3 regions of the Butyrivibrio sp. TB genome follow, and region 2 is predicted to be linked to each of the others. Evidence: riboswitches for the same ligand, from Rfam matches in the RefSeq annotation. Region 2 holds a riboswitch; each other region holds the start of a gene.
The links. A riboswitch is a leader RNA that binds a small molecule or an ion and turns the genes downstream of it on or off. The one in region 2 is predicted to bind cyclic di-GMP.
Positions count from the first base shown of each region.

Region 1: linked by a shared signal. The riboswitch ahead of BMX21_RS14860 (DNA/RNA non-specific endonuclease) and the one ahead of BMX21_RS06875 (ATP-binding protein) in region 2 are both predicted to bind cyclic di-GMP.
Region 3: linked by a shared signal. The riboswitch ahead of BMX21_RS17440 (methyl-accepting chemotaxis protein) and the one ahead of BMX21_RS06875 (ATP-binding protein) in region 2 are both predicted to bind cyclic di-GMP.

Region 1 covers NZ_FOER01000023.1:63,846-68,492, reverse strand. Annotated here, with positions in the region: gene BMX21_RS14870 (SpoVG family protein) at 1-162, opposite strand, end outside; gene BMX21_RS14865 (hypothetical protein) at 265-711, opposite strand; gene BMX21_RS14860 (DNA/RNA non-specific endonuclease) at 1,120-2,043, opposite strand; cyclic di-GMP riboswitch class I at 2,120-2,194, opposite strand; gene BMX21_RS14855 (hypothetical protein) at 2,264-4,255, opposite strand; gene BMX21_RS14850 (hypothetical protein) at 4,492-4,647, opposite strand, start outside.
Region 2 covers NZ_FOER01000008.1:26,377-31,023, reverse strand. Annotated here, with positions in the region: gene BMX21_RS06885 (sigma-70 domain-containing protein) at 1-633, shown strand, start outside; gene BMX21_RS06880 (sensor domain-containing diguanylate cyclase) at 706-2,457, shown strand; cyclic di-GMP riboswitch class I at 2,726-2,801, shown strand; gene BMX21_RS06875 (ATP-binding protein) at 3,026-4,647, shown strand, end outside.
Region 3 covers NZ_FOER01000034.1:36,326-40,972, reverse strand. Annotated here, with positions in the region: gene BMX21_RS17445 (DUF4179 domain-containing protein) at 1-506, shown strand, start outside; gene BMX21_RS17440 (methyl-accepting chemotaxis protein) at 671-2,395, opposite strand; cyclic di-GMP riboswitch class I at 2,484-2,559, opposite strand; gene nspC (carboxynorspermidine decarboxylase) at 2,836-4,059, shown strand; gene BMX21_RS17430 (DNA-3-methyladenine glycosylase family protein) at 4,162-4,647, shown strand, end outside.

The DNA of each region.
Region 1 (4,647 bases), on a different contig from region 2:
TTTGGTTTTGAAGCTGGGCATTGAAACGAAGGTACCGCCTTTTCTGCTTTTAACGATTGAGACATTTCTTACTGCAAAGCTGTCTCCAAAAGTTACTGTGCATAATCCTCTCACATTGTTGGAGCTGGCTTCTATCTTATTTGCTTTAACGCTTACTTTCATTTCTTTAATCCTCCTGAATAAAATCGTTTTTTCTCTTCCTGATGGCGCTGAGGGTCGTTGTGGCGAGCAGTGCGTTTGTCCGACAAACGCGTTAAGCGGCTCTTACAACACAGACTCCGTCCGTGAGTTTCGGGTGCGCTGCGCTCTACCATCTTTGTCATTTGCTTCAAGGTCCTGCTGGTATAGCATTTCTAAGTTTTTCTTTGCAATCATATACTCATGCATGTCTTTATTAAGCTGAGCATATTCAAGGAATTCTTTTTTCTTCTCTTCAAGGATGCGGCCATATTCATCCCGGAGCTTTTGCATGTTTAGGGTCTGGCCTTTTGGAACTGACTTATAGACTTCCTCTGCTGCCTTATACAGTAGTAGCTCTGACTCATGTTCCTGATAGAAGGTCTTAGAGTAACCACTCTTTTTATAAGATTCGAAGACTCCTTTGTTCTCGGTCTTTAAGTCATTTTCCGTATAATCCATCCGCTCCTTAAGGCTCTCTGCAATACTTCTGCCCCGGACTATATGAAGCGCCATAAGCCTTGTAGCTGCCATAGGTTTCTCCTTTTTATGGGCAAAAAAAGAACAGCTCTTCCGTTACTGGAAAAACTGTCCTTCCTGCCTATACCATTTATTTAGTTTTATATTCTTTTTAATACTCCATGAGCTGACTCTAAGATAAGCTGGAGATTGGCTGCCAAGAACAGGCATGCAAGCATAAGTTAACAGAACACGTTACTTTAGTCATATCTGTATACTCTCATCCTTGTAACGTTCAAACATCCCCGAATCTCTATATAAAAAATCAATCATTACAATAATATGTTACTTTAACTTTTGAATCTAAGCTATACGGTTCATCCGTCCACATATTTTCCCCATTAACTTTAACTTCTTTAACCGTTCCGACTTTATCAGCATCCCAAAAACCATTATGATTTATTCTCTGCCAAGTTCCAATTTTCATGGATTACAACGTTTACACGGATCATAGCCTAATTCTACAAGCTCATCTCTCGTTCCTTCATAATACATTTTGTTCTTTTCCTTCATATCGCTGACACTACTGCATGTTGGATAGTGGAATTTCTTGGTATTGGTATTAACAACGTAAGTATACTGCTGCGTGGTCTGGTCTGTAGTGCTTCTGGTTATATCTTCTTCTGTCGCATCATTTGTTGGAAGAACATATCCGTCTATAGCGCTGTTGCTGCCGTCTGCGTAATTAATATTAACTCCTGGCTGTACGTTATAGCAGAATACGTTGAAGCAGATTCCCATACCTGAATCTTCTACAGAGTACGCTTCAATCTGAACTCCTGTGCATAAGAGGTTGTTACCTTCAAATACAGGTGTAACCCTGTACATTACGTGATTACCGGTTGATTCTATATAATTCGCAACCATATTTTCATATGGAAGCATACCATCAACGTTCATGTACCTTGTACCTGTGACAAGGTTCTTCTCATTGGCGTTCTCACCAGTGAGCTGGTAGCCTATAAGATGGCATCTATTGTAGAGATATGGCGGATCTGAGTCAACGAGTCCTGGGTACTTGTTCTGATTCCAACCTGTAGGTTTTACAGTGCCGATCGATCCGCGAGGTTCTGTTGGCATGAGGTCCTGACCTATGCATGCAACAGCTGTTGTACATCTTCCAAGGCTATCAAGTGCTCCATACTGTTCGTATGATACTGTGGTGATATCGGACGCTGCGAAGGTTGGTATATTGCCGTTTAGGACTACTGATGCACTTCCTGTATAAGCCGGTATGTCGCTCTTGGCATGGGCTTTGGTAAGTGTTAATCCCGGCAGGCTACTTATCAGTCCTATAATAATGAGCATCGCCAATATTCTGTTTATCTTGAAGTTTGCTATTCTCATATGTTTATCCTCTATCTCTTTTCCCAAAAGGTAATAAAAAAGGCACTGCACAGCTGCAATGCCCATTACTCGTGTTACATGCAACTGGCTGACTCTGAGAGTCCCTATAGCTTTGTGTCACCAGATCGCTCTGGCTTTACCGTAAATATGTAATCGTTATTTAGTTAAACTCAAGTATAATTATTTCCTCCTGCCATGTCAATATGTTCATGGCGCTTCCTCAGCCAAACTCCGGAACATCCTCAAAGTCACCTACTGTATACTCGCCGCATATTACGCCATCTTCTATATCGAATCTGACGCCTACTCCATCATCGGTGATAAGATCGACATATGTCTCTCCGTCTGTTTTGTACAGTGTAAGGTTTGATCCTGCAGGAATAGTTTTTTCGGTCCAATAATACTCACTGTCAATATCGTCAGATGAATCTAAAGTCATCTCCTTTTTGGTCACGATAGTCTCACCTGTCTCTCCAACAGGATTGCCGGGATTGATAGAATCGATGCCTACGTAGTACTCAAACTTACCAACGCTAACAGGCATGCCGTCAAATCCAACTGTAAAAGTCTTCTTAACTACAGACTTGCCAAAGATATCCTCAGCTTTAAGAAGTACAAAACTGTTTGCATCTGTGATGTCATTATAGAACAAAGAGTAATCTTCATATATGCGTGGTTCGCTTATCTTGGTATTGTTCAGATCAAATACATACAATGTGTCGCTGTTACCCTCGTCTAATATGTTTATGTACAGATAGCTCTTTCCATTTGCTTTTTCTATTAAAAACATGTTTTCAGTATTACATAATATTTTTTTCTGGTACTGGGAGTCGCCATTTGAAAGAGTGAATTCTTTATAATACTCCTCGGGTACATTTACCGAAAGCTCAAATTCCTCTCCGCCTACAGTAAAACTGTTTTCCTCTCCTTCAAGCTTTGTAACCTTCCAGCTAGGTGCTGTCAGTTCATCATTGAGCTCTATCAGGTTTTCATCGCCGCTAAGACCATCTATTTCATCTCCGGTTCCTTTGACCAGATCACTGATCCTGTCTACGATCTCGTCCTGTGTCAGGTCTTCACCTGTGTAGCACTCATACTCTGTTTTGCCTTCATAATCTTCAGACCAATCGTCAAGTTCATCATCTGAAGGCACTCCGTCTCCATCTTTATCCTCATAGTTATAGTATTTCTCTGAATATGCCACCGAGACTTTGTAGTTTTCATCCATCGTCATGTAATAGGTATAGAGAATTGCTCCAGCATAATCTGTATTATAATTTACTATAAGACCTGCTTTAGGATAGTAGTCGTAACCACTGTTACCGCCTGCGCCGTAGCTCCAGTCATCTATCGAGAGTATTAGCTTTCCATCTGCGAAGGTATACATGCTGACACTGTAGCCCGGATAATCGATCACAAGCTCCGGAACGTCATCATCATCAAAGTATATGAGTTTATAATCATAATCTGCATAGTCATGGCCTAGGCAGTATCTGCTGGCGATCATCTCATATGCTTCCTGATATGAGTCGAACTGTCCATCGGGATGTCCATCTGTTAGAAAAGCTATAGTTGCAGCTGCTGAAAAGTCACTTCCAAAATAGTCCTCAATAGCTTCGGGGTTACTAAAAGTATTATAGTTATAACTATCACTATAATCCTCATACTCTCCGGTACAGATCTGGATCATCTCTCCTTCCTGAGTATCTCCGACTACAACTACATCTGAGATACCATCAAAGTTAATGTCGCATATTCCAACTTCACTGATTTCATCATAATATGTATCATCTTCCTTTGGAGAGTGATAACGGGAATAATACACCTGTGCAAGTTCTGTATCGTCCTGCATTATCTTGAATGAAGACCACTTGCCTGCATCCTTATCGATAAGCGGTATGAGTTCAACTTCGCCAAATGGCTCCATAGTTACTTTCATGGAGTTTTCATCAAATGCTACTACCTGATAGCCATCGCCTGAATAAGATTCTTCTGCCTCATCTTCTGTCTCTTCGGAAGTCTCATCTTCCTCTTCATCAGTCTGTTCTGTTTTTTTATCAGATGGATCATCTGATGACTTGCTATCCTCTTCACCTGCTGCATTCTCTTTGCTTGCTTCCTCAGTAGAATCGGCATTCATCGACAGATCCGTATTGACGCATCCTGTAAGTGTGAGCGCGAGGATACATGCTACTACTATTTTTCTTTTCATACTTGTCACTGACCTCCATTAAAACGCATATATGAATGATACCACGGGATGGGGATATATTTGCAAGTTTTCTGATGAAAAGTGAGTTTTAGGGGATGGATGTCAGCCATAATCGTTTTTCTAGTGAGAAGGGCCGGAACCTGATCCAGAACCAAAAGTTAATAACCTAAAAATGAAACAAGTCTACAGCAAAAAAGCGCAGTGAACCTGCGCCTTTTCTATTCCATACGTTTTTTTCATACTTCACTTCTAAGTCTTTTATTGTATTCGTCCAATGCTTTCGATGTCTGATAGATATAGACTATTTTCATAATGCTTACAATGAAGATTACTATTACTGCACCTATGATCAGAAGCATACCAGCAACATACATTAGAATAATGCTACACAG
Region 2 (4,647 bases):
TCACTATCTGATGATCAGCTTACACTTGTATATGATTATCTTAAGAAACATGGAATTGGTATAGGAACACCGGCTGATCCTGAAGAATTCCTTACAGAAGAAGAACACAACTATCTTAAAGATTATATCGAATCCTTATCAGAACTTCCGGAAGTAACGGATAGTGAGAAGATTGGTATTACAATATCTGCAATGTCAGGAGATAAATCAGCACAAAACAGGCTTATAGAGATCTATCTTCCTACAGTTCCCGATGTTGCCAAGATGTATGCCGAACAGGGCGTATATATCGAAGATCTTATAGGTGAGGGCAATCTGGTACTTACATCCGGCGTCACAATGCTTGATGCCATAGAGAAACCTGAAGAGGCTGAAAGCTTCCTTACCAAGATGATGATGGATGCGATGGAAGAGCTTATATCTGATAATCTTGATGAAGATGCCAGAGGCCAAAAGGCTGTCAAACACGTTCAGAAGGTTGCTGACAAAGCAGCAGAACTTGCCAAAGAGCTTAGAAGAAGCGTAACAGTAGAAGAACTTGCTGCAGAAACTGACCTTACAGAAGATGATATCATCGAAGCTATCCGTATGACAGGCAATAACATAGAAGATATAGATTTTAACGAAGAATGAATCTGATCTGGTAATGATTTAGTAGTCAAATAGGCCCATTGATAAAATTCACAATTAAGCTTCGGGGGCATTATGAAACAGTTTTTGTATGAAATCGTGAGTAATAGCAAAAAAGACAACTCTTTTGACGAAGCAAGAAGATATGCAAAGGAACATGAGGATTTTCAGGTTCTTGCTCATATTTATTTTGGATATGCTCAGCTTGATAAGACAATGGAGATGGTATCATATTTGAAATCTCTTTTCCCGGGAATCAAAATTGCCGGTTCCAGTTCTTGTGGAGAGATCAAGGATGGTCATCTTACAGATCGTTCTATTCAGATATCCATATCTTTTTTTGAAAAGACTAAGATAAAAACAATTATATATGATTGCAGGGATAGGAGCGAGTTTGATAACGGCATTCTCATGCAAGAAATGGTTGACAGCGATCCTTATGCAAAAGCTGTAGAAGTAATTGTTGCAACTCATTCAGGACTCCATGCTCAGAAATTTTTTGATGCTCTCGAAAAGTGTAATGAATCTGTGGCTGTATTCGGCGCAGCTGCTGCCAAGTATGATGATACAAGTGATACCTTTGTATTTAATGAAGATGGAATATCCCTCTTTGGTATAGTATGCGTATTGTATTCAGGTGAGGACTTTCATATCAGTACAGCTTATGCACTTGGCTGGAAGGAACTGGGCCATTCGATGACAGTCACTAAGGCTGAGTCTGAGAAGCTATATGAACTAGACGGCGAGCCTGCTTTTAATGTATACAAAAAGTATTTGAAAATTCAAAATGACAGTTCTTTTTCCAGAAATGCACTGGAATTCCCGCTTATGTATAGTGAATATGATGTTGACGTTGCCAGGATCTCCTTAAAATGTGCCAGTGACGGAACTCTCTACCTTGGCGGAGAACTAAGAAACGGTGATATAGTAAGACTTGGCTATGGTGATCCTGTAGCCATCCTGGACAGTGTATACGAAGCTCAGGACAAGATCAGATTATTCCAGCCTCAGGCGATATGGATCTATTCCTGCATGACGAGGATGAGTTTCTGGGGAGATGATATTGACTGCGAGATATCACCCTTTGATAAGATCGCTCGCACGTCCGGATTCTATACATTTGGTGAATACATAAGGATTGGCAAAAAAATCTATATCCATAATGCAACTCTTATTTCAATTGGTATGAGAGAGAACGCTCCTGCAGGAATCCCTGTAATGGCTCTTCCAAGGCTCACCCAGAAGAAAATGAGTGGTGAAATATCCATGGTTGAGCGCCTTGTAAGCTTCATTCAGGCGACAACAGGAGAACTCGAAAGACTTAACAAAAATCTTGCTCAAAAGGCACTAACTGACGATCTGACCCGAATATATAACAGGCGCAGGATAGAAGAAATAATGGAGAGCTTTATTGAAGAAGGTCGTCAAAGCCGCGATCAGATTTTCTTCCTGCTTATGGATATAGATTATTTTAAGCAAGTCAATGATACTTATGGACATGACACCGGAGATGTTGTTCTTAGGAAGGTTGCAGGCGTTCTTAAGAATTACATGAATGATGATTGTGTTCCCGGAAGATGGGGCGGTGAAGAGTTCATGATCGTAGCTCGTAATATCACCAAGACCATGGCTCTTGACCTTGCTGAGAGTATCAGAAGAGATATCTGTGATGAAGATTATGATCCGGTTCCGGAACTAACTGTATCTATAGGTATAGCCGGTATGTCTCCAAACGATAATATTCTGGAATTATATAAAAGGGTGGATAAGGCTTTGTACCATGCCAAAAAATCCGGAAGAAATTGTGTGTTTTTCAGCACTGACTGATATCTTTGGACAGATGGAAGGATTAATAATTTTTGACATCTATCTCGTTATTTGCTGCTAAACTTATTCAATAGTTAAGACGAATTAACCCTTTATTAGTGCTACAATATAAGGCTTTGTACATCCTGACCTGGGAAACTAAAGAAAACCGGTGGTCATTTTTTGTAAATATTACACAATAAAAAAATGCGGGATTTTCGCGTTTTTTGAAAAAAGGTGTTGATTTTTTGAAAATAATCTGTTATATTTTACTACGTTGAATCCACGAGATAATCTTTAGCAAAATAAGCGAAAGCTTATGACGCAAAGCTATAGGGCCTTTAAAATGGCAGCCAGTTGCACTGTACTTTAAATTCTTGCCGTCTGCTTTATGCAGACGGTTTTTTACTTGTGTACCGGCTCATTTCGAACTTGTAACTTCAATTCATTGTTAAAAAATAATCTTTTTTCACTCTTTCTCCGATATATTTATATGACGTAGGCGGTAAAAGGATTTTTATCGTTCTTAATATGATCATGATATTTTTATGAAACTCCCAGAACTAAGGATTGGCTTAGTGAGCACAGTATGAGAGTAAATAATAGTCTTAGGTCTAAGATCTTCAAGTCTATGCTTTGTCTTATAACAGTTATTATCATGACTGTTTCTTTTGCATTGCCGCAAACTGTAAGATATTCCAAAGCTGCGCCTCCGGAAGCTGAGAAGCTTGATGATGAACCGGTAGAGGCGAATTTCTATGGAGATATAGTCCCATCTTCTGATATAGCTAATTATAAAAACGGAAAAACAGGAACAAGGACAGTTAAAGTTGGATATTTTATGATAGACGGCTTTCAGATGTATGATGAGAATTATGGATATTCCGGTTATTGCTATGATTATCTTCAAAAGATCCGAACCTATACCGGGTGGGATTATGAATATATAGGAGATGATGAAGATATAGCATTCTCTGATCTGTACAGGATGACTGTTGAGGGCGAGATCGACCTTATAGGCGGCATAACCTGGACACAGGAAAGGGCTGATAAGCTCATCTTTTGCAATGTGCCAATTGATATGGAGTATACGACCATATATGTAAAAAATGGCGATACAACTTTTCTTGCCGGCGATTATTCCAAATGGAGAGACATAAGGCTTGGCATTGTCAGGGGGACTACTTACGTTGACAAAGTCAGGGATTTTGCAGAATCGAATTATTTTACCTACAAGGGATATTATTATGACGGTGATGAAGATCTAATTGCTGCTCTTGAAAACGGCGATATTGATGCCTTTGTTTCTGGAAGTTCCCATAACTTTCCCGGAGTTTCAATTTTGGCACAGTTTGATCCAAGCTATTTGTTTTTTGCCACGGGGCTTGATAACAGTGATCTTATGGACAGTCTCAATCATGCTCTTTCTCAGATAGAGACTGTTGATGCAGGCTTTAAAGAGTCACTTATGTCCAAGTATTATCAGGGCAACGGCACTAGTAATATTACATTCACATCCACAGAGAAACTCTATCTTGATTCCCTTATCACTAATAACAGAACCTTTACTCTTTTGGCCAATCCCGATAACTGCCCATTATCTTATATTGATGAAAACGGTAAACCATCAGGTATCCTTGTGGATATGACAACGTCTATACTTGACAGTATAGGCCTTTCATATGAATTTTATGAAGTATCTGACAGATTTGAATATATAAATGCTTATAATGAGCACAGAGCAGATATAGTGATCGACTTTATATCGGATTTTGGCCGGTCCGAAATGGGAGGATATTACGAGTGTGATTCCTATTTTGATACCTCTCTTGCCAGTGTCCATAATGATAAAGAGTATTCTTATGATACGATAGTAAAAAGACATGGAGACGGAATCTTTAATGATAGTATACTTCAAAGCCTAAGCGATACTGATAATGTTGTATTCCTTGATTCTTTAGAAGCTACAAGGCGTTATCTTGCAGCTCATCCCAAAGCCTGTACAATGCTGCCCTTGGAAAGCGCGGTAGTGCTTGTCGGACAAGAAGAGACCAATGCACTTGTTGCTGAAGATATATCTTATAGAAATCTGCGCTTTTGCATGGCTGTTAACAGTAGCTGCGGCCATTTTCTTATAGGAATCTTTAATAAAGCATGTAACTCTTTTCCTCAGCAAAAAAGAGCTGAGATCATCAGCAGATATGATATTGA
Region 3 (4,647 bases), on a different contig from region 2:
AAATGGCTATATTAAAGAGGAAAGCAGTAATAAAGAACGTAGTGGCAGCAGCTGCAATATGTCTTGCAGTTATTGCATTATCAGGAACAGCATATGCAGCTAATGTTGGAGGTATCCAGAGAATCATCCAGCTTTGGATCCATGGTGATCAGACAACAGCTACCATAGAATTTGACGGTGCTGGTAATTACACAATGGAATATACAGATGAAGATGGTAATATAAGAGAATCCGGAGGCGGAGGAATAGCGATAGAGCCTGATGGAACAGAAAGACCTCTTACAGAGGAAGAGTTACTGGCAGACCTTGTTAATGATGTTGACGTGGAATACTATGATGACGGTAGAGTTATCCTGTATTTCATGGATCAGGTAGTGGATATCACTGACAAATTTGAAGATGGTCGCTGTTATGTTTTTCTTGATGGAGAGGATGAAGATCTGTACGTAACAGTCAGGTATCAGAACGGCTGGGCCATAAGCTCTGATAAGTATCCGGAATACTGATCATGCACAGCCCAAAACAATTGTGACTATCAGTGCAAGCGTTAGAAGCTGCACAACAAAAGGCGAAATGAGAACATTAAACTCATTCCGCCTTTTGACATTTTATATGCGCCATATAATCGCGCGTTTATTTATATATGATAAGACTTCAGCAAACAATAGAATTATTCAGCTGCCAGCTGGAAGAAATTCATCTTCTGGTTAAGCGAATCTGCAAGATCCTTAAGATCTGATGCTGAGTTACTGATAAGTGCAAATGTAGCATTGAGTTCTTCCATAGAAGCATTGGTCTCTTCTGTAGAGGCTGCGTTCTGCTGAGATATAGCAGAAAGCTCTGCAATAAGGTCGATAAGCTGAGCCTTGGAAGAGTTGAGCATATTAACCTTATCAGATATTGTCTGGGTGTTCTGCTCTACGCTATTAACTCCAGTTACGACGCCGTCCATATCAGACTTTGTGCTTGTAAGCTGGGAGCTTTGCTCATTGAAAGCAGCATTTAGTTCTTCTATTATTTCCATACTCTTAGTAGAGTCTGTTACGAGATCTTCTACTATCTCATTGATAGTTGTAGCAGCTGTACTTGACTGCTGTGCAAGAAGACCTATCTCATTAGCAACTACGCCGAATCCCTTACCATAGTCACCGGCTCTTGCAGCTTCGATAGAAGCGTTAAGTGACAGAAGGTTGGTCTGGCTTGATATCTCAGTGATAGAGTGAGATGCATCAGCAATCTTCTTAACAGCGTTGTTGGTAGCTTTGATCTGAGCGTCGATATCCAGCATTGAAGCCATAACAGTCTTGTTCTGTTCCATAAGGCCGTCGAGAGCTTCGACAGTTCTCTTGGCAGCAGTGAGCATCTGGGTTGTAGCACTTGAAAGGTCTTCTACGCTTACTCCGATCTCATCAATGCTATCACCCATTTCGTTAGTATTAGAAGCAGAAGTCTCTACGCTTTCAGCCTGAGATACAGCACCTTTACTGATATCACCTACAGCTTCTGCAACCTGAGTTGATACATGTGAAGCTGTTTGAGCTGATGTAGAGAGGCTATCACCTGACTTTGTAACTTCACCTGAAAGTGCAAGTGTTGCAGAGATAACTTCGTTTAGCTTGTTCTTAAGACCGTCAGCACTTCTTACAATGTCACCAAACTCATCTTTACGACTAATATTCTTACTATCAAATGATGCAGAAAGGTCTCCATTGCCAAGCTTTTCAAGACCACTTACAACGTCTTTTACAATTTTCTTTGATACAAGAAGCATTGTTAAACCGATGATGAAGCTTATTAATAGTACAACTGCGCTCACAGCATTCATTTTCATTGCAGCAGAAGAAAGACTGGATTCCACATCTTCTGTAGATCTTCCTGCAAAAATCATTCCAACTACTGATCCGTCAGAGTTTCTGATAGGGAGATAATATGCATACCAGCTGTTGCCACCAATCTCAAGATCTGTAGAAAGGTATTCACTGCCACCGCTGATAACGGTACTGGTAACTGCTTCGGAGGCGGTTGTTCCTTCCATACGAAGGCCGGTATCTGCGTCAGTCAGAGTTGTTATCTTTCTAACATTTTGGAAGAATACTGTATAAGATATTCCGGTTTTTTCACTAAGTGAATCTAGCTGACTCTGAAATATGTCATGAATAGCTATGTCACCCTTCATAAGTTCATTATCACTGTTAAGTGACCAGTCGCCTGACCATTGACTTGCCATCTCGGATACTTGTAGTGCAGATATATGAAGTTCTTCGGCAAAAGAGTCATAGTAAGCTTTTTTGACCATAGACACGCCTACAGCCGTTACAATAATAGACATAGCTATAAGCATAAGAAGAGCAGTACCGCACAATTTTCCAATAAAAGAGAATTTAGATTTCTTCATTTGTAACCTCATTCATAAAAATAAGCACGAAGGACTCCATGTCTACGTGCTTAAATGTCTGAAAGTGATCACGATTTCAGATTCATATAAATGCAACTGGCTGACATTTCAAAGTCCCTGTAGTTTTGCGTCACAGACTTTCGTCTGCTTTGCCTTTGTTTTTGTTTTCGTTAACACACAAAACGAAATTATACATATTCGCTATTTCATTGACAATATAAATAATCGACAAAATAAGTAATAGTATTTGGTAAAACGTTTGGAAAAAATATATAATCGCATAGAAATCTTTTTTGTTGTAGATCAGCCCTATCAACGATTTTACCCACATGCCGACATGTTGTATTATAAATCGTAGGCATTGCAGTGTTTTTGTGCCTAAAAACCTTATATAAATTTTGTAGATATATGAAGACATTAGAAAGAAAACGAGGTTAGCCATGGAATTTAATAATGTACCAACACCATCTTATATAATTGATGAGAAGAAGTTGAAAGAAAACCTTGAGATATTAAAAGATGTAAGCAAAAGGGCTGGTTGTAAGATACTTCTTGCCCAGAAAGCATTCTCTGCATTCTGCGAATATCCCCTTATTGGGAAGTATCTTGCAGGAGCAACTGCAAGTGGCCTTTTTGAGGCAAAACTTGGTCAAGAAGAAATGGGACTTGAAAATCATGTCTTCTCTCCAGCATATAAGGAAGACGAGATAGAAGAGATTGCAAGAATATGCGATCACGTGATTTTCAACTCTTTTGCCCAGCTAAGTAAATATGGAAAGATCGTAGCTGATATTCATCAAGATCAGAATGATAAATCTGGAAGAATCGAAGGAGCAACTTATAGTAAAGAAAGCACTAATGAGACTTCGAATCTAGGAATCGGCCTTCGCATAAATCCGGAGTGTTCCACGCAGGAAGATGCTATTTACGATCCCTGCGCACCCGGATCAAGACTGGGGATAACCTTATCTTCATTTGAAAAAGGCTTATCAGAATATGGCGATGCATTTAACTATGTTGATGGTCTCCACTTCCATACCCTTTGTGAACAAAATAGTGATGATCTTGAAAAAACTTTAAAAGCTGTGGAAGAAAAGTTTGGTAAATATCTATCACTGCCCCAGATCAAATGGCTCAATATGGGCGGTGGTCACCATATCACCCGTGCAGACTATGATAGAGAAAAGCTTATCAGTTGTATCAAAAATATAAAAGAAAAATACAATGTAGAAGTATATCTCGAACCCGGCGAAGCCATCGCCCTGAATGCCGGATATCTTGTAACACAGGTTCTTGATATTGTAGACAACGATCTTAAGATACTGGTACTTGATGCATCAGCAGCATGTCATATGCCTGATGTTTTGGAGATGCCATATCGTCCGCCGCTTAGAGATTCAGGGGAGGCTTCTGAAAAGAAGTACACCTACAGGCTCTCTTCCTGCACCTGCCTTGCAGGGGATATTATAGGCGATTATTCTTTTGACAAGGAGATACAGATAGGAGACAGGCTGGTATTTGAAGATATGGCTATATACTCCATGGTCAAGAATAACACCTTCAATGGAATGTGCCTTCCATCAATATATGCCATGGATGAAACAGGTGACGTAAGACTTATTAAGAAGTTCGGATACGAAGATTTTAAGATGAGATTGTCCTGATAACATAATAACTTACTATATGTTTGAGGATTGCTGGAGTTTTGTATAAATGTATCAATCTTCAAACACATATTTTAAAACTTATAATACTTGGAGTTTGCTATGAAGAAATTAGAGCTTAAACAGTTCGACCTTGAGCAGATTGCAGACAGCGGTCAGTGCTTTAGATGGACCAGAATTTTGGAAGATAAGGCAGGTAGTGCCACATCTGATATAGAATCCGGAAAGATTAAATATAGGATAATAGCATTTGGCAAGATCCTAAATATAGAGCAGGATATGACATCTGGCATCGTTACCATGGATTGCAGTGATACAGACTTTGATAATATCTGGAAAGATTATTTTGACCTTGATACAGATTACGGCAAGATAATAGATTGTATTCCGGAGGATGACAGTTATTTAAAACGTGCTGCCAGTGCCTGCGATGGAATCCGTATTATAAGACAGGATCCCTGGGAGACTCTTATTACCTTTATTATCTCTCAGAGGAAAAATATACCTGCCATAAAAGCATCTGTAGAGAAAATCTGTAAGGCAGCAGGAAGTGTAATAGGAGAAGCTGATGGAGAGAAGCTATATGCT